4 regions of the Streptomyces prunicolor genome follow, and region 2 is predicted to be linked to each of the others. Evidence: riboswitches for the same ligand, from Rfam matches in the RefSeq annotation. Region 2 holds a riboswitch; each other region holds the start of a gene.

Region 1 (4,151 bases), 9.2 Mb from region 2:
CGATTCCGACCATGGTGTGTTTGTACATGTCCGCTCCCGGCCGCCTGTTCGTCCTCGTCACCCCGCACCAGCGGTGGGCCCGCCTGCCGGGGCACGGTCGTCGTGTCTCTGTCGACGCTACGACCGTGTCCCAGGATGCACCACTCGTACGGGTCCATGACGCGGTTGGCCGGGAGTGTCGCGGGGTGTGCGGTCAGGGCCGGGAAATGCCCGGCCCCGATCGGATCAGGCGGGCCGTACGGCGCCCCGGATGGCGGCGGCACCGGCGTAGAAGATCGACTCCTCGCGTATCGGCGTACCCGGGCTCGGCGCGTGGATCATCAGGCCGTTGCCGGTGTAGAGGCCGACGTGGTCGATGCTGTCGTAGAAGAAGATCAGGTCGCCCGCGCGGATGTCCGCGAGCGGGACGAGCGCGCCGGCGCCGGACTGTTCCTGGGCGGTGCGCGGGAGGAGGACGCCCGCGGCCTTCCAGGCGGCCTGGGTGAGGCTGGAGCAGTCGTACGCGTCCGGTCCCGCCGCGCCCCACAGACACGGCCTGCCGATCTGTGCGCGGGCGAAGGCGAGCGCGGTGCTGGTCTTGCTGAGCGTGGTGGGGTCCTGCAGTGCGGCGGGTACGGCCGCGGCGGGCGCCGGGCTGATGGTCGGGGCCGGAGGAAGAATGATCTCCGGGGCCATCGTCGGAGCCGTGGGCAGGGTGAACTCGGGAGCGACGACCGGGGCCGCGGCGAAGGAGACCTCGGCGGCGGGTGGGGTCGGCTGCCACTCCTGCTGCGGCGGACGCCAGTCCGGTTGAGGCGTGAGGTACGAGGTGCGCTGCTCGGTCACCATGGGCATCTGGCCTGTGGCCCAGACCTGTTGCTCGGGGAGGACGGGCAGCTGCCCTGTTTCCCAGGCCTGTTGCTGGGGCACGACCGGCATCTGGCCTGTGGCCCAGGCTTGTTGTTCGGGCACGATGGGCAGCTGCCCCGTGCCCCAGGCCTGCTGCTCGGGCATGACGGGCAGCTGCCCGGTCGACCACGTCTGCTGTTCGGGGACCATGGGCATCGCCCCGGTCGACCAAGTCGTCTCCGCTGTGGGCCAGTTGGTCTGCGCGGGCGGCCAGGTGGCACTCGCCGGGGCCTGTTCGGCGCGCGGAGCGGCGATGTACGGGAGCAGGTTCAGATCCGCGGTGAGTGGGTCGAAGGCCGGTGCCGGGGCAGTCGCGACGGCGAACTGCTGTGCCTCCATGACGGGCGTGGGCGGCACCTCGATGGACGGCACGGGCGGCAGGTCGAGGACGGTCGCCTGGGGCATCTGGGCCATCTGCTGCATTTGTGGTGCCTGAGATGCCTGCACCGCGGCGATCTGAGGCATCTGGGGGGCTTGCGGCGCGGCGGGCGGCAGTGCGGCGACGGGTCCGGCTGTCAACTCGGCGACAGGCGCCGCGAGTTGAGGGGCGGCGGGCCCCGGCACTCCGGTCCCCGCGGTCAGTTCGGCCACGGCGCGGCCGGACTGCGCCTCAAGTGCTCGGGCGCCGCCTTCGGGCTCGGGGCGCCGTTCGGACCGCTCGGGCCGGGCTGCGGCCGGACGGGCGGGAGTCCTGCGGGGCGGTAGGGCCGCCGGTACGGTCGGGCCCAGTTGAGCGCGGGCGCGGTCGAACAACTGCCGGGTGACGGCGTCCTGAGCGGGGTCGGAAGGACGCGACGCGCTGGGACGGGGCTCGACACGCTGGCGTGGAGCGCCGGACATCTTGCGCGTGGCGTTGTAGTTTCCGGTGGCCGTCTCGGCCCTGTCGTAAAGGGAGTTGATCCGCCGCTGCACTTCGTCACGGCTGGGTCGGTCGTCCACGGTGGGGCCACTGCCTCCGGTGCGCGTACTTCGTTCTGCCGGCATGGCAGACGTGCTCCTTCCGTATCGCGCCTACCGAGTTAGCTGTCGGGTTCGGGCGGCCGATCACGGAAGGATTGCCCTACGACCCTTGCCCGGATGGGCAGTTGGGCCGATTCACCCCAAGTCGGTTGGGTCCCCGGTTCCGGCTGTCGCGAGCGACAGACCGGATTCGGCGCAAACCGTGCGGCCCGGCGCTGATCGCCGGAGTAGGTCGTACGGTCTGAGCGCCAACTTAGCCAACGTGTGTGCCTCGTGTGAAGGTTGAAGCGCGATATGTCCGATACGTTTTTGTGACCTTTACCTCTCCCAAACGTGTCGCGGGCTCATGGGTCCGCCGGGCCGGGTGATCCATATGAGGTCGCTATGAATTTTTGGGACGGTTGAACACACCGGCGTCCGGCTCCGTATTGGAACGGGGGATTTCCATGCCGGGACGATCCGGGCCGACCGATACGTGTAGGAGCAACTTCCTTGGCACGCAACACGCGCAGACGCCCCACAGGCGCACGACGCGCGACGATGGCAGCAGTCGCCCTGATGCTGGGCGGCGGAGGACTGGTGGCGGCGAACGTCTACGCGTCGGCGTCCGAAGGTGGTTGGGGCGGTGATTCTGCCCAACAAGGGTCTCCGGATGCGGCCTCGGACGGCGCCACGATCGACTGCCCGGACATCGGCACCCAGTTGACAACGGTCCCCGACGAGGCGAAGACCGAGGTCGACACCCAACTCGCGCTTCTGGACCAGCAGATAACCGAGGCCTACCAGAAACTGAAGGACTCGACGGAGTCCATCCGCCAGGACGCCTCCTTCGCCGACAACGCGATCATGAATCCGTTGAAGGAGAAGCGCGCCGCGACCATCGGACGGATCGGCGACGCCATCGCGCGTGTCGGGGACCGCCCGGAAGGCCTCGACGCCCTCGCGGGCTGCACCCTGATCGCCCCCACGAACGGCGACGAGAACGGCAGCGGGGGCGACGACCAGAGCGGTAGCGCCGACCCGACCGGCCAGGACCAGCAGCAGGGCGACGGCCAGGACCAGCAGGGCAACCAGCAGTCCAGCAACGGGCCCGTCGCCTCGGACTACGCGGACATCACCTCCGTACAGCCCAACGTGAACACCCCGCAGGACCAGGCCGACGCCTCCCGCGGCACGTTCGTCACCGCGTGCGGTGTCAACGAGAACGGCCTGTTCAACTCGGACAACGTGATCGTCGCGCCCGGAGTCACCAACGGCGCCCACCACTTCCACGACTACATCGGCAACCAGTCGAACAACGCCTTCGCGAGCGACGACGACCTGGCGAAGGCCGACACGAGTTGTGAGAACCCGGGCGACAAGTCCACTTACTACTGGCCCGTGTTGCGCCTGCAGAACGGCAAGCAGGAGCAGGACGCCGACAAGCCCGGCGGCGGTACCGAGGGCAACTCCGGTCAGATCGTCACCGCGAAGGCGGCCACGCTGACGTTCGTGGGCAACCCGAAGAGCAAGGTCGTCGCGATGCCGCGCCTCCTGCGCATCATCACCGGCGACGCCAAGGCCTTCGTGAACGGCCCGGCCAACGCCAACGCCTCCTGGAGCTGCACCGGGTTCGAGGACCGGCAGCTCAAGGACAAGTACCCGCTGTGCCCCGCGGGCAGCGACGTGGTGCGCACCTTCAAGTTCCAGAGCTGCTGGGACGGCCGCAACATCGACAGCGCCAACCACCGCACCCACGTGGCCTTCGAGGCCGCCGACGGCTCCTGCCCGGCGGGCTTCGAGGCCATTCCGCAGCTGGTGCAGCGGATCGTCTACGACGTGAACGCGCCGAGCCTCCAGGACGGTGGCAAGACGACCCCGCTGTTCGCGGTGGACTCCTTCCCCGAGCAGCAGCACAAGCCCGTCACGGACCACGGCGACTTCATCAACGTCTTCGACGAGGGCCTGATGAAGGACATGGTCAACTGCATCAACGACGGCAAGAAGTGCGGCGCCGGGACGGACGACGACCCCGGTACCGGCGGCGGTTCGGGCGGCGGCTCGGGTTCGGGCGGCGGCTCGGGTGACCCGGAGGCGTCCCCGACGGCCACCGACACCGCTACGGCGGCGCCCTCCGGCTCCGCGTCCGACGCGCCCAGCGGGAACGGCGGCAATGAGGGGAACGGCGGCAACGGCGGCAACGCCGGGAATGGTGACAACGCCGACCAGCCCACCGCGGATCCCGCGACGAGCGCCCCGGACACCGAGACCAACGCCCCCGAGCCCACGGACACCCAGACCACCGACCCCGGTGACCTGACGAC
Region 2 (4,151 bases):
AGAGAGGTGGAGCCGGTCGCCGTCCCAGGCCCGCCGGTCCTGGACCGTCTTGAGGGACCACAGGTCGAGCACCGGACAGCCGTAGCGGTCGGCGATGGCCCGCACATGTCCGTTGTAGGTGGCGATCTTGCCGCGCAGATGCTTGAGCACGGGCACGCCGCGGGTGTCGAAGCCGGTCGTCACCATGACGGTGCCGACGGCGGCGGTGAGGTCGGCGACCGCGCGTTCGAAGCGCTCGGCGACCTCGTCGGGGTCGGTGCCCGGACGGATGATGTCGTTGCCGCCCGCGGCCAGGGTGACCAGGTCGGGCCCGATCTCCTTGGCCCGGGTGAGCTGGTCGGCCACGATCTGGTCGAGCAGCTTCCCGCGCACCGCGAGATTGGCGTACTCGAAGTCGCCCTCGGGCCGCCGGTCCGCGAGCAGTACCGCGAACCGGTCGGCCCAGCCGACCATCGCCCCGTCGGGCCCAGGATCGCCGACGCCCTCGGTGAAGCTGTCCCCCACCGCCACGTACGACCCGATCACTGATCTGTTGTCACTCTTCGAATCGTTAGCCACGGCAACCATAATTCACCCTGAGCTGTGACCTACGCGATCGTATTTAGGGGTTGACGGGCGGTGATATAAGCCACTTGTAAAGGGTTGTCCAAAGTCGGAATAACCCTCTGATCAGGGGCGTTGACCCCGGAACTGCCCGGCGCCAGGCTCCGGGCTCCGGTGTCAGCCGACGGTGACGCCGTGCGAGCGCAGGTAGGCGACCGGGTCCACGTCCGAGCCGTAGTACGGCGTGGTCCGGATCTCGAAGTGCAGGTGCGGGCCGGTCACGTTGCCGGTCGCGCCGGAGAGGCCGATCTGCTGGCCCTCGGTCACCGTCTGGCCGGCCGAGACCGACAGCTGCGACATGTGGGCGTACTGCGAGTACTCGCCGTCCGCGTGCCGGATGACGACCTCGTTGCCGTAGGCGCCGTCGTAGGCCGCCGAGACGACCGTGCCCGCGGCGACCGCCTTGACGGTGGTACCGGTCGGGACGACGAAGTCGACGCCGGTGTGATAGCCGCTGGACCACATGCTGCCCGCGACGTGATAGCCGGTGCCGATGGTGCCGCCGGTCACAGGGAGCGTGTAACCGGTGGAGGTACTGGTGCTGTTGTCGCTCTGCGCGGCCGAGCTGCTCTTCGACGAAGAAGAAGAAGAAGAAGAAGCAGAGGACGACGAGGACGAAGAAGACGAAGTACCGGACGACTTGGACGAAGTGCCGGTGTCCGTCCCGCCCGTCGAGGCCTTCTTGCCGAGGGAGAGCTTCAGGCCCGGGTGGATCAGCGACGGGTCCCCACCGATGACCTCGCGGTTGTCCTGGTAGATCTTCTTCCAACCGCCGGTGACATCCTGCTCCTCGGCGATCTTCGCGAGCCAGTCGCCCGCCTTCACCGAATACGTCTTGACGCCCGCGGTTTTCGCGGTCGCCGCCTTCTCCGTCGCCGCCTTCTCAACCGCCGGAACGGACTGAACTGCCTTTTCCGGAGCGGAAGTCGAAGGGGCGGCATGAGCGCCTGCAGCCCCCACGAGCGGAAGGGCGAGCGCGGCACCGCCGGTTCCGGCTACGGCTATCGAGCGGGTGAGGCGCTGGGCCTTCGGGCGGCGGTGCTTACCCTTCGCGGGCATGACGAATTCCTCTCCGGCGCCTGCGAGGTGAGCTGTCGGGTGCGAGCTGGAGATGCCCGGCCGCGCGCTGGTCGCGACTTAACCCCAAGCCCGTTCCGGAGACCGGAACAGGCGTCTTACCTGTGGGTCCCCCGCTCCTGCCGCGTACGGGTGGGTGAGTACGGAGTCCGGTCGGCGGCAGGATTGGGCGTCCGTCCGGATTGGTGGCGAACGTAAGCGAGGAAGACGCAAAGGGACAAGCAGGAGGTTCCACGGATTTGCGTTTCTTGTGATTGCCTGTGGGAATTCACAGTCACCCTCCGTGAATTCCCCGGGCCTCGACTCCTCAATTCCCCTGCAAAAGCACGTCAATTACGTGAACATGACCAACGACCCACGGTCACGAATATGACGCTGCTCACGTACACGCCCCTCAGGTCCCCTTATTCCAGAGCGAGTTGGAACGAAGGCTGCAATTAGGACAGAGCGCTCAGATGCGACGCAGCCGGAGAACCGTCGCATCAAGGTCACCGCGCAGCCCGGTGCGCAACCCGTGGTGCAACAGCACGGCCCCCCGGTGTACTTCACCCGTTTCGAGGCATTCGTACGAAGCTGTCGGGTCGAGCCCGCGCAGCCGCAGCGCCGGCAGCGGCTCACCGTAGTGCTGCGCCTGGAGCAGGGCGAGGACGACGGTCTCGTCGCCGCGCACGTACTGCACGGCACTGAGTCCGCCGCTCGGCGGGCGCAGCCGGTGGAGGTCGCCGTGCTGCACGAGAGGCCTGATCTCCTTGTAGAGGTCCACCCAACGGCGGGCCTCGGCGAGCTCCTCCTCGGTCCACTCCGAGAGGTCGCCGCCCACCCCGAGCACCCCGGCCATGGCGCTCACGAACCGGAAACGCAGGCTGCTGACCCGGTCGTTGAGCTGAGTGTTCGGGCTGTCGGTGACCCAGGCGGCCATCACGCGCGCGGGGTGGATCTGGCTGAAGCCGTGCTGGATGGCGAGCCGGTCGAGCGGGTCGGTGTTGTCCGAGGTCCACACCTGGTCCGTACGGCTCATGATGCCGAGGTCGATCCGGCCGCCACCACCGGAGCAGGACTCGAAGGCGACGCCCGGGTGGGCCGCCCGCAACCGGTCGAACAGGGCGTACAGGGCGCGCACATGGTCGACCCAGAGGCGCTGCGGATAGGCGTCACCGGGCCAGCCGGCATCCGTGAAGCAGCGGTTGAAGTCCCACTTCACGTAGTCGATGGGGGCGCTCGTGAGGAGCGTGTCGAGCCGCTCCCAGAGGTATTCCTGGACATCCTCGCGAGCCAGGTTCAGCACGAGCTGATTGCGGAACTCCGTCCGCTTTCGTCCGGGTTGGAACTGCACCCAGTCGGGATGCGCGCGGTACAGATCGCTGTCCGGATTGACCATTTCGGGCTCGACCCAGATACCGAACTGCATGCCGAGCGCGTGCACGTAGTCGGCGAGCGGCTTGAGGCCGCCGGGGAAGCGGTCCGGGTTCGGGGTCCAGTCGCCCAGTCCGGCGCGGTCGCTGGTGCGCTTCCCGAACCAGCCGTCGTCGACCACGAACAGCTCGACCCCGGCCGCCGCCGCGCGCCGCGCGAGCACGCCCTGCTGCTCCTCGGAGATGTCGAACTGCGTGGCCTCCCAGGAGTTGTAGAGCACCGGCCGGTCCTGGTCCGCGTCCGGGATGACATACGTCCGCTGGTAGTCGTGCCAGGTGCGGCTGGCGCCGCCGAAGCCGGCGTCGCTCCACAGTCCGGCGAAGACGGGGGTCGTGAAGGACTCCCCCGGCGCCAGGAGGAGCAGCCCGGAGTCGTCGTACCCGGCGCCGCCGCCGATCTGCACGCGCGCGTCCGGGAGTTGGGCCACGGCGATCCGCCAGGACCCCGACCAGCCGAGGGCGCAGCCGTAGACCTCGCCGCGCTCCTCGGTGGCGTCGAGGTCGAGCGCGACCCAGGGCAGATGCTGGTGCCCGGTGTGTCCGCGCCGGCTGCCGATGACCTTCTCACCGTAGGTGAGGTCGGAACGCACCAGCCGCGACTCGGCGGCCCACCGCCCGTGCAACTGCGACAGCCGCCACCCCTCCCGCTCGGGCAACGTCCACACGGCGGAGTCGGCGCGCAGCAGCTCCAGCGCCTCGTCCCCCTCGTTGTCGAGGGTCGTCCAGCGCTCTACGACGTCGCCGCGCGTCCGGTAGTGCAACGTGATCGCGAGGCCGGTGTCCCGGAACCGGAGCCGCAGTTCGTCGCCCTCGGTGTCGTACCGCTCGAAGGTCCACTCCGTGCCGCGACGCTCGGGCGTGCGCACGGACAGGGCTGGGCGTGCGAAGCGGGGGCCGCCCTCGACGGGGTACTCCTCGCGTCCGTCGAGCGGGGACTCGAAGGAGGAGCCCACGGGCAGCGGGCGGGCGGCGAGTTCCTCGGCGTCGGCGAGCGCGATCACCGGGCCCCAGTGCAGGTGGAGCAGCTCGTCGTGCTCGGTGAGATGGACGGCGTAGCTG
Region 3 (4,151 bases), 1.4 Mb from region 2:
GAAGTCGGGCCGAGGCCGCGGTCCGACGACTCGCTCCGGACGGTCCACAGGGCCGCTCCGGGCTCGCTTCACGTGTGGGAAACTGGTCTAGACAACCCTGAGACTCTGAAGGGCAGCATCACATGGCTGAGCGCCGCGTCAACGTCGGCTGGGCGGAGGGCCTTCACGCCCGCCCCGCCTCCATCTTCGTCCGGGCCACCACGGCCTCGGGTATCCCCGTGACGATCGCCAAGGCCGACGGCAACCCCGTCAACGCGGCCTCCATGCTCGCGGTTCTGGGCCTGGGCGCCCAGGGCGGCGAGGAGATCGTCCTCGCGTCGGACGCCGAGGGCGCGGACGCGGCCCTCGACCGCTTGGCGAAGCTGGTCGCCGAAGGTCTTGAGGAACTCCCCGAGACCGTCTGAGGTATCCCCTTCTTTGCGCCTAGACCGGCGCCGCTCTCGCGGAGGCGGTTGCGCGCCGCAGGGGTTCCTCAATTGATGGTTGCGGTGCTTTTCGCCGCAAAACACTGCACACAACCTCGAAGGGCTCGTCCGAATTACCGGGCGAGCCCTTCGCAATTCCACTTACGGGCAGCAGAAATAATCCCCCGCGAATTATCTCCTCTTTGTATACGGTGCCCGTGTTAATGCCGCAGGCCGGACATGTTTACGGGAGGTTGCGAAGTCCTCACACGGTCCGTGCCGTTCGCGCCGTTCGCCCCGCCGGGAAAGCGCAGCCGGTGCGCGGTGCCCGCGCGCTCGGTGTGCAGGGCGGTGATCGCCCGCGCTCGCTCGCTGTCGCCGCGCGCCACCGCGTCCACGATGGCGCCGTGCTCGGCCCAGGACTCCACGGGGTTGGCCGGTACGTCCACCGCGTACATCCAGGCGATCTTGTGCCGCAGCTGGGTCAGCATCGAGGTCAGCGCGGGGCTCCCGGAGGCCTGGGCCAGCGTCTCGTGGAACCAGCTGCCCAGGGAGCGCAGATCCTCGCTGTTGCCCCTCCTGGCGCGCTCCTGGCCCAGCCTGACGAGGCCGCGCAGCACCTTCAGGTGAGCCTCGGTGCGCCGCTGGGCGGCCCGCGAGGCGCCGAGCGGCTCCAGCAGCATCCGCATCTCCAGCAGGTCGGCGGCCTCCTGCTCGGTCGGTTCCGCGACGCACGCGCCCGCGTGCCGCCGGGTCACCACGAACCCCTCGGCCTCCAGCGTGCGCAGGGCCTCCCGGACGGGGACGCGCGAGACGCCGTACCGGCGCGCGAGGAGTTCCTCCGTGAGCCGGCTGCCGCGCTCGTAGACACCGGCGACGATGTCGTCCCGGATCGCCGTGCATACCGAGTGCGCCGGAATACGCATGTCCGACCTCCGCCTTAATCCCCGTGAAACGTCGACGATTGACGTGTGTTCCGTGACTCTATTGCAATCAGCGGGAATTTCCGATGGCGGACCGGAATCCATGCATATTTTTTGGACAGATGGGCCCTGGAAAGGCCGAAAGCCCCGGCCGGATGGGCCAGGGCTTCGGGAAGTGCGGCGGTGAGTCGTCAGACGTTCACGCCGTGCTTGCGGAGGTAGGCGACGGGGTCGACGTCCGAGCCGTACTCGGCGGTCGTGCGGGCCTCGAAGTGGAGGTGCGGTCCGGTGACGTTGCCGGTCGCCCCGGAGAGGCCTATCTGCTGGCCCGGGGTGACCGTCTGGCCGACGGAGACTCCGATGGACGACAGGTGGCCGTACATGGTGTACATGCCGTCGGCCATCTTGATCACGACCTCATTGCCGTACGAGCCTCCCCAGCCGGCCTCGACGACGGTGCCGGAGCCGACCGCGTGCACGGAGGTGCCGGTCGAGGCGTGGAAGTCGATGCCGGTGTGGACACCGGAGGACCAGAGGGAACCGCCGGTCTTGTAGCCGGTGGAGACGTACGAGCCGGTGACCGGTGCGACGAAGGTGTTGAGCCTCTTGCGCTCGGCGGCGCGGGCGGCACGTACCTCGGCCTCGCGCTCCGCCTTGGCCTGCGCGGCGGCCTTGGCCCGGGCGGTCTCCTTGGCCAGGGTTTCGGCGGCGGCCTGCTCCTGGGCGACGGCCTGGGCGTCGATCTTCTCGGCCACGGAATCGCCCATCGCGACGACGGGGGTGAGGCCGGTCTGTTCGGGGGCGGGCTCCGCGGCGAACGCGGGGGCACCGGCGAGGGTGCCGACGACGCCGGTGGTGGTGAGGGCCGCGACACTCGCGACACGAACGGTGGTGCGGTGGGTCCGGCTCGGGCGACGGTGCTTCCCGGTGGCGCGGGTGAACGCCATGGAGTGGCTGGTCCTTTCCTTCCTTCTCGCCTACCGGGTTAGCTGACGGGTTCGGAGCAGGAAGGTCTCCTACGGACCCCCTCGCTGTGCGCGCGGGCGTCCGATTCACCCCAGGGACGTGGGTCCCCGGCTCCCCTGGCTCGCGCCGTACGGGGACTCGGCGATGACTGTCCGGTGCCGCGAGTGCGGCGCGGTGCCTGACGGACAGCCGGACCGACGCTAAGGGGGGCCACTTTCAATCCCCAAACGGATCACGGAATTTGTTGCACATGCCACAGGGCAGACAGGCAACCTCTCCCCCAATTCGGACATTAAGAGGCCCTGATGACTCTTCAGTCACCAGGGCCCCCACGCGCGCGCGTGCCGCTCTTCGGCTCGCTACTGGTCGTCTACTCGGCCGCGACGACGGTCACTTCGCCGATACCGAGAGCCTCCACGGGCTCCTTGATCTGCTCCGCGTCGCCGACGAGGATCGTCACCAGACGGTCCACCGGGAAGGCGTTCACGACCGCCGCGGTGGCCTCCACGGTGCCGGTCGCGGCGAGCTGCTGGTACAGCGTCGCCTGGTAGTCGTCGGGCAGGTGCTGCTCGACCTGGTCGGCCAGCGTGCTCGCGACGGCCGCGGCGGTCTCGTACTTGAGCGGCGCCACCCCGACGAGGTTCTGTACGGCGATGTCCCGCTCGGCGTCGGTGAGTCCGCCCTCGGCGAGCTTGCGGAGCACCGTCCACAGGTCGTCCAGCGCGGGACCGGTGTTCGGGGTGTCCACGGAGCCGCTGATGGCGAGCATCGAGGCACCCGTGCCGTCGGGTGCCGACCGCAGCACCTGGCCGAACGCCCGCACACCGTAGGTGTAGCCCTTCTCCTCGCGCAGGACGCGGTCCAGGCGTGAGGTGAGGGTGCCGCCGAGGCAGTACGTGCCGAGCACCTGGGCGGGCCACACGCGGTCGTGCCGGTCGGATCCGACCCGGCCGATGAGCAGCTGGGTCTGGACGGCGCCGGGACGGTGCACGATCACGACCCGCCCGGTGTCGTCGGCGGTGACCGGCGGCACGGGACGCGGCTGTGCGGTGGAGCCCGTCCACGAGCCCAGGGTGTCGGCGAGCAGCGCGTCCAGGTCGATGCCGGTGAGGTCGCCGACGACCACGACGGTGGCCGTGGCGGGGCGGACGTGCCGCTCGTAGAAGGCGCGTACGGCCCCGGAGTCGATCTTCTGGACGGTCTCCTCGGTGCCCTGGCGCGGACGCGACATGCGCGAGGTCACCGGGAACAGCTCCTTGGAGAGCTCCTTGGCCGCGCGGCGGGACGGGTTGGCCGTCTCGTGCGGGATCTCGTCGAGGCGGTTACGGACCAGCCGCTCGACCTCGCTGTCCGCGAAGGCGGGCGCCCGCAGCGCGTCGGACAGCAGGCCGAGGCCCTTGGCCAGCCGTGAGGCCGGTACCTCCAGGCTCAGGCGCAGTCCGGGGTGGTCGGCGTGCGCGTCGAGGGTGGCGCCGGAGCGCTCCAGCTCGGCGGCGAACTCCTCGGCGGAGTGCTTGTCGGTGCCCTCGGAGAAGGCCCGCGCGGTGATCGTGGCGACACCGTCCAGGCCGGCCGGTTCGGCCTCCAGGGGTGCGTCCAGGAGCACCTCGACGGCGACGACCTGCTGGCCGGGGCGGTGGCAGCGCAGCACGGTCAGGCCGTTGCCGAGCGTCCCGCGCTCCGGGGCCGGGAAGGCCCACGGCCTGGCCTCGCCGGCCTGGGGCTGCGGGTGGAATTCCATCGTGGCGAGCTCGGTCACTTGGCCGCCTCCTCGTTCTCGTCGCCGGCCTCGGCCGCCGCTTCGTCGTCCTCGTCGGCATCCTCGTCCGCGATGGGCTCGTAGACGAGCACCGCGCGG
Region 4 (4,151 bases), 5.0 Mb from region 2:
TCTTCAGCACCTTCTTGAGGGTGTGGTAGACCTCGGCGCCCCAGCGCAGCGCCTCGGAGAAGGACTCCGCGCCGATCGGGGCGATCATGAACTCCTGGATGTCCACGTTCGAGTCGGCGTGCGAGCCGCCGTTCAGGATGTTCATCATCGGGACGGGCAGCAGGTGCGCGTTCGGACCGCCCAGGTAGCGGAAGAGCGGGAGGTCGCTGGCCTCGGCGGCGGCGTGGGCGACGGCGAGGGAGACGCCGAGGATGGCGTTGGCGCCGAGCGCGCCCTTGTTGTCGGTGGCGTCCAGGTCGAACATCGCCTGGTCGATCAGGCGCTGCTCGGTGGCGTCGTAGCCGACCAGCTCCGGGCCGATCTGGTCCATGACGGCGAGGACGGCCTTCTCTACGCCCTTGCCGCCGTAGCGGTTGGGGTCACCGTCGCGCAGCTCGATGGCCTCGAAGGCACCCGTGGAGGCGCCGGACGGAACGGCGGCACGACCCGAGCTGCCGTCGTCGAGGCCGACCTCGACCTCGACCGTGGGGTTGCCTCGGGAGTCCAGGATTTCCCGGGCTACGACGACGTCGATGGACGGCACGAGCATCTCCTTCTTGGGATCTGACGCGACTGCGGCAACACCGCAGCGGCTCTGCGAGACGAGCCTAACCGGCTCAGGCCGATTGGCCATCCGGTCGGCCGCCTGATGGACAGAACCGAGAGTAAATTGTTTCCGAACGGAACAAAGAGTCCCGGGGAAGAACACGGAGACACAAAAAGCCCCGCCCCGGTGCGTACGGGGGAACACGCACCGGAGCGGGGAGCCCGTGGGGGACGGGGGTGACCCTCACGAGGTCTCCATGATGGACACCACGGATGTGAGGGCGCTGTGGTTCAGCTACGAGCCCGATATGTCACTCGGGATCGGTTTCGCGACGTCACTTCAGGTGGAGCTGCTGGCCCGGGAAGATGAAGTCGGCGTCGTCGATGATGTCCTTGTTCAGCTTGAACAGCTGCTGCCAGCCGCCCTTCACCTTGTGCTTCTCGGCGATGGAGCTGAGGGTGTCGCCCTTGACGACCTTGTACTCGCCGTCGCCCTTCTTGACCTTCTTGCCGGTCGGGGTGGAGACGGTCTTCTTGGCGGCCGGGCGCTCGGCGGAGCGGGAGGCGGTGGTGTCGCCCGTGGAACGCTCGGTGGTGCTCTTGGAGGAGCTGGAGCTGTTCGAGCCGCTCGACGAGCTGGAGCTGCCGCCGGAGTAGGAGGCGCCGGAGAGGCCGGTGCCGCAGGTGGGCCAGGCACCCTTGCCCTGGGCGGCGAGAACCTTCTCGGCGACGGCTATCTGCTGGGACTTGGAGGCCTGGTTCGCGGTGGAGGCGTAGGCGGTGCCGCCGTACGCGGCCCACGTCGAGGCGGAGAACTGCAGGCCGCCGTAGTAGCCGTTACCGGTGTTGATGGACCAGTTGCCGCCGGACTCGCAGCTGGCGACCGTGTCCCACTCGGAGGCGGTGGCGGCGGAGGCGCTGCCAGTGGCCATCAGCGGAGCGGCGATCGCGACACCGGTTACACCGGCGAGCGTGGCGACGCGGGTGGCCTTGGACGGACGGCGGTGCTTGCCCTTGCTGGAAAACAGCATGGAAAATCCCAATCCCCTCACCGACGCCTACGAGGTGAGCTGTCGGGTTCGGGCCGTGTGAGTTGCCCGGCCGTGCTCGTACGTCTCGTACGAGCACGACTTAACCCCAAGCCGGTTCCGGTCGTCTCTCAACTCCCGGGCCCGGCGCTTACCTTGGGTCCCCCGCTCCTGCCTACGGCGCTTGACGCGACGACTGTTCCCGGAGGCCGCTGGCAGGACTCGGCGTGTGCGGCAACCGGGGCTCGTGGTGACGAGCGGCCTTGACCGTAGACACGGAATCCACGGAATTCCAAAGACGATCAGGGCTTCTGAGACTCATCCCACACTTTGATCAAACCGGACATTCGACGCGAAGCGTGACGCGAACTCCCGCCGCTGGCTTGCTACTTTTCGTCCGCTTCCGTACCGACGTCCAAGGTCTGACCGGCGGCGATCTGGGTCGGATCGGCGCCTATCACCTTTTTGTTCTCGGCGTAGAGCGCGCGCCATCCGCCGTCGTAGCCAAGGGAGTCGGCGATGGACGCGAGGGAGTCGCCGGCGCGGACGGTGTAGGTCTGCGGCGACACGCTCTCCTCGGCACTGGCGCCGCGGTGCTTGCCGGCACTCTGCTGAGTGCTCTGCTGCTCACCCTGCTGATCGCCGGAATCGCTGAGCGCACCCGTGTCGACGAGGCTCCACTTGCCCACCGCCTGGGCCGAGTTGTCCGATTCGTCGAGTTTCGGGGAGGCGGCGACCGAGTCGTCGCTCGCGGAAGGAGTGGTGGACTTGTCGGACTTGGAAGAGTTGTCCGACGCGGAGGGCGAGGGACTGCTCGACGAGTCGCCGTCGGAGGAGTCGGACGAATTCGAGTCCGTGGTACCAGAGTTGGACAACCCGGAAGAAGCGGACGATCCAGACGAGTCGGAAGAGCCCGAGGAGTCGGAGCCGGAGCCGGAGTCGGAAGAGTCCGTCGGGGTGCCCGAGGGTGAGTCGCTCGCGACGCCCGTGTCGACGTTCGTCGAACCCGAGGTCGTGGTGAGGCCGGAGACCAGCGCGCAGGTCAGCCAAGGGGAGGTGCCCTTGTCGTCGAGGATCTTCTCGGCGACGGCTATCTGCTGGGAGCGGCTGGCCAGGTCGGCGGTCGGGGCGTAGTCGAGGCCGCCGTACTTGTCCCACTCGTCCTCGGACAGCTGCAGGCCGCCGTACTGGCCGTTGCCGCTGTTCTCGCTCCAGGAGCCACCGCTCTCGCAGTTGGCCACCTTGTCCCAGGTGGTGCCGTCGGCGGCGTTCGCGGCGGCGGCGCCGAGGAGGGGGATGGCGATGGCGGAGCCGGTCACGCCGGCCGCGACGAGGATTGCCGGAGCCTGACGGGGGCGACGGTGACGACCGTTCCCGGAGAGCATGCGGAGGCCTTTCGCGTGACAGCGGGGGAGCGCGCGGCGGAAGGGGGTGGGGGGTGGTGCGGGTCGCCGCGCTGGTAGGTGAACGTATCCACAGTCGATCACTTGTCACAAGTTAATGCCACGGAGATCACGTGAAGATCACAGAGTTGAGGAACTGTCACTTTCAGGTTTAGGGGGTCGGATTGCCTGTTCGGCGGCCGTGCGTCTACGGGGTCTGACCGCCCGTTCAGCGTCGCTCCGGGGTGAACTCCACGGGCAGGGTGCGCAGTCCGCGCATGATGAGGCCACCGCGCCAGCGCAAGTCGGCCGGATCTCCGGCAAGTTGCAGGTCGGGCAGGCGGGTGAGGAGCGTGGCGAGCGCGGTCTGGCCCTCCAGGCGGGCGAGCGGGGCGCCGAGGCAGTAGTGGATGCCGTGGCCGTAGCCGAGGTGTTGATTGTCACGCCGCCCGAGATCGAGGACGTCGGGATCGGCGAACCGTTCCGGATCGCGGTCCGCTGCGGCCAGTACGACCAGCACGGGGTCGCCGGCTGCGATGTCCTGCCCGCCGAGGGTGAGGGGGCGGGTGGCGAAGCGCCAGGTGGCGAGCTCCACCGGGCCGTCGTAGCGCAGGAGTTCCTCTACGCCGGTTTCGAGGAGGTCGCGCTCCCCCGCGGCCAGGGACTTCTCCAGGCGGGCGCGCTGCTCGGGGTGGGTGAGGAGGGCGTAGGTCCCGTTGCCGATGAGATTGACGGTCGTCTCGAACCCGGCGAACAGCAGGATGAAGGCCATCGCCGCGGCCTCGTTCTCGGTGAGGTGCTCGCCGTGGTCGGAGGCGCGGATGAGGCCGGAGAGGAGGTCTTCGCCGGGGGGAGGGGTGGGGGTGCCGGAGGGGTTCCTGCCGGGGGTGCCGGGGAGGTTCCCGTCGGGGTGCGGGGTGGGGGTGTCGGAGAGGGCCTCGCGCTTGCGGTGGATGAGGTCGGCGAGATAGCTCCGCATCTTCTTGACGGACCGGGCGACTCCGCCGCGCGGCCCGCCCCCGTGACGGATCATCATGCCCGCCCAGTCCCGGAAGTCGTCCTGGTCCTCGCGGGGGACGCCGAGGAGGTCGCAGATGGCGTAGATGGGGAGCGGGAAGGCGAAGTCGTGGATGAGGTCGGCGGAGCCGTCGTCGGC

What was found. Region 2 has a riboswitch for cyclic di-AMP ahead of OG588_RS42935 (peptidoglycan DD-metalloendopeptidase family protein). Riboswitches for the same ligand answer to the same signal wherever they lie in the genome.
Positions count from the first base shown of each region.
Region 1: another riboswitch for cyclic di-AMP. It lies ahead of OG588_RS01345 (NlpC/P60 family protein); the one in region 2 lies ahead of OG588_RS42935 (peptidoglycan DD-metalloendopeptidase family protein).
Region 3: another riboswitch for cyclic di-AMP. It lies ahead of OG588_RS37165 (M23 family metallopeptidase); the one in region 2 lies ahead of OG588_RS42935 (peptidoglycan DD-metalloendopeptidase family protein).
Region 4: another riboswitch for cyclic di-AMP. It lies ahead of OG588_RS19945 (transglycosylase family protein); the one in region 2 lies ahead of OG588_RS42935 (peptidoglycan DD-metalloendopeptidase family protein).

Region 1 covers NZ_CP108676.1:310,652-314,802, reverse strand. Annotated here, with positions in the region: gene OG588_RS01350 (hypothetical protein) at 1-28, opposite strand, end outside; gene OG588_RS01345 (NlpC/P60 family protein) at 226-1,872, opposite strand; cyclic di-AMP (ydaO/yuaA leader) riboswitch at 1,881-2,054, opposite strand; gene OG588_RS01340 (DUF1996 domain-containing protein) at 2,389-4,151, shown strand, end outside.
Region 2 covers NZ_CP108676.1:9,469,014-9,473,164, reverse strand. Annotated here, with positions in the region: gene OG588_RS42940 (SGNH/GDSL hydrolase family protein) at 1-525, opposite strand, end outside; gene OG588_RS42935 (peptidoglycan DD-metalloendopeptidase family protein) at 721-1,662, opposite strand; cyclic di-AMP (ydaO/yuaA leader) riboswitch at 1,667-1,829, opposite strand; gene OG588_RS42930 (alpha-galactosidase) at 2,132-4,151, opposite strand, start outside.
Region 3 covers NZ_CP108676.1:8,091,076-8,095,226, reverse strand. Annotated here, with positions in the region: gene OG588_RS37175 (HPr family phosphocarrier protein) at 123-404, shown strand; gene OG588_RS37170 (GntR family transcriptional regulator) at 626-1,330, opposite strand; gene OG588_RS37165 (M23 family metallopeptidase) at 1,519-2,274, opposite strand; cyclic di-AMP (ydaO/yuaA leader) riboswitch at 2,288-2,447, opposite strand; gene OG588_RS37160 (pitrilysin family protein) at 2,664-4,052, opposite strand; gene OG588_RS37155 (M16 family metallopeptidase) at 4,049-4,151, opposite strand, start outside.
Region 4 covers NZ_CP108676.1:4,429,069-4,433,219, forward strand. Annotated here, with positions in the region: gene eno (phosphopyruvate hydratase) at 1-589, opposite strand, end outside; gene OG588_RS19945 (transglycosylase family protein) at 921-1,616, opposite strand; cyclic di-AMP (ydaO/yuaA leader) riboswitch at 1,626-1,806, opposite strand; gene OG588_RS19950 (transglycosylase family protein) at 2,000-2,998, opposite strand; gene OG588_RS19955 (cytochrome P450) at 3,225-4,151, opposite strand, start outside.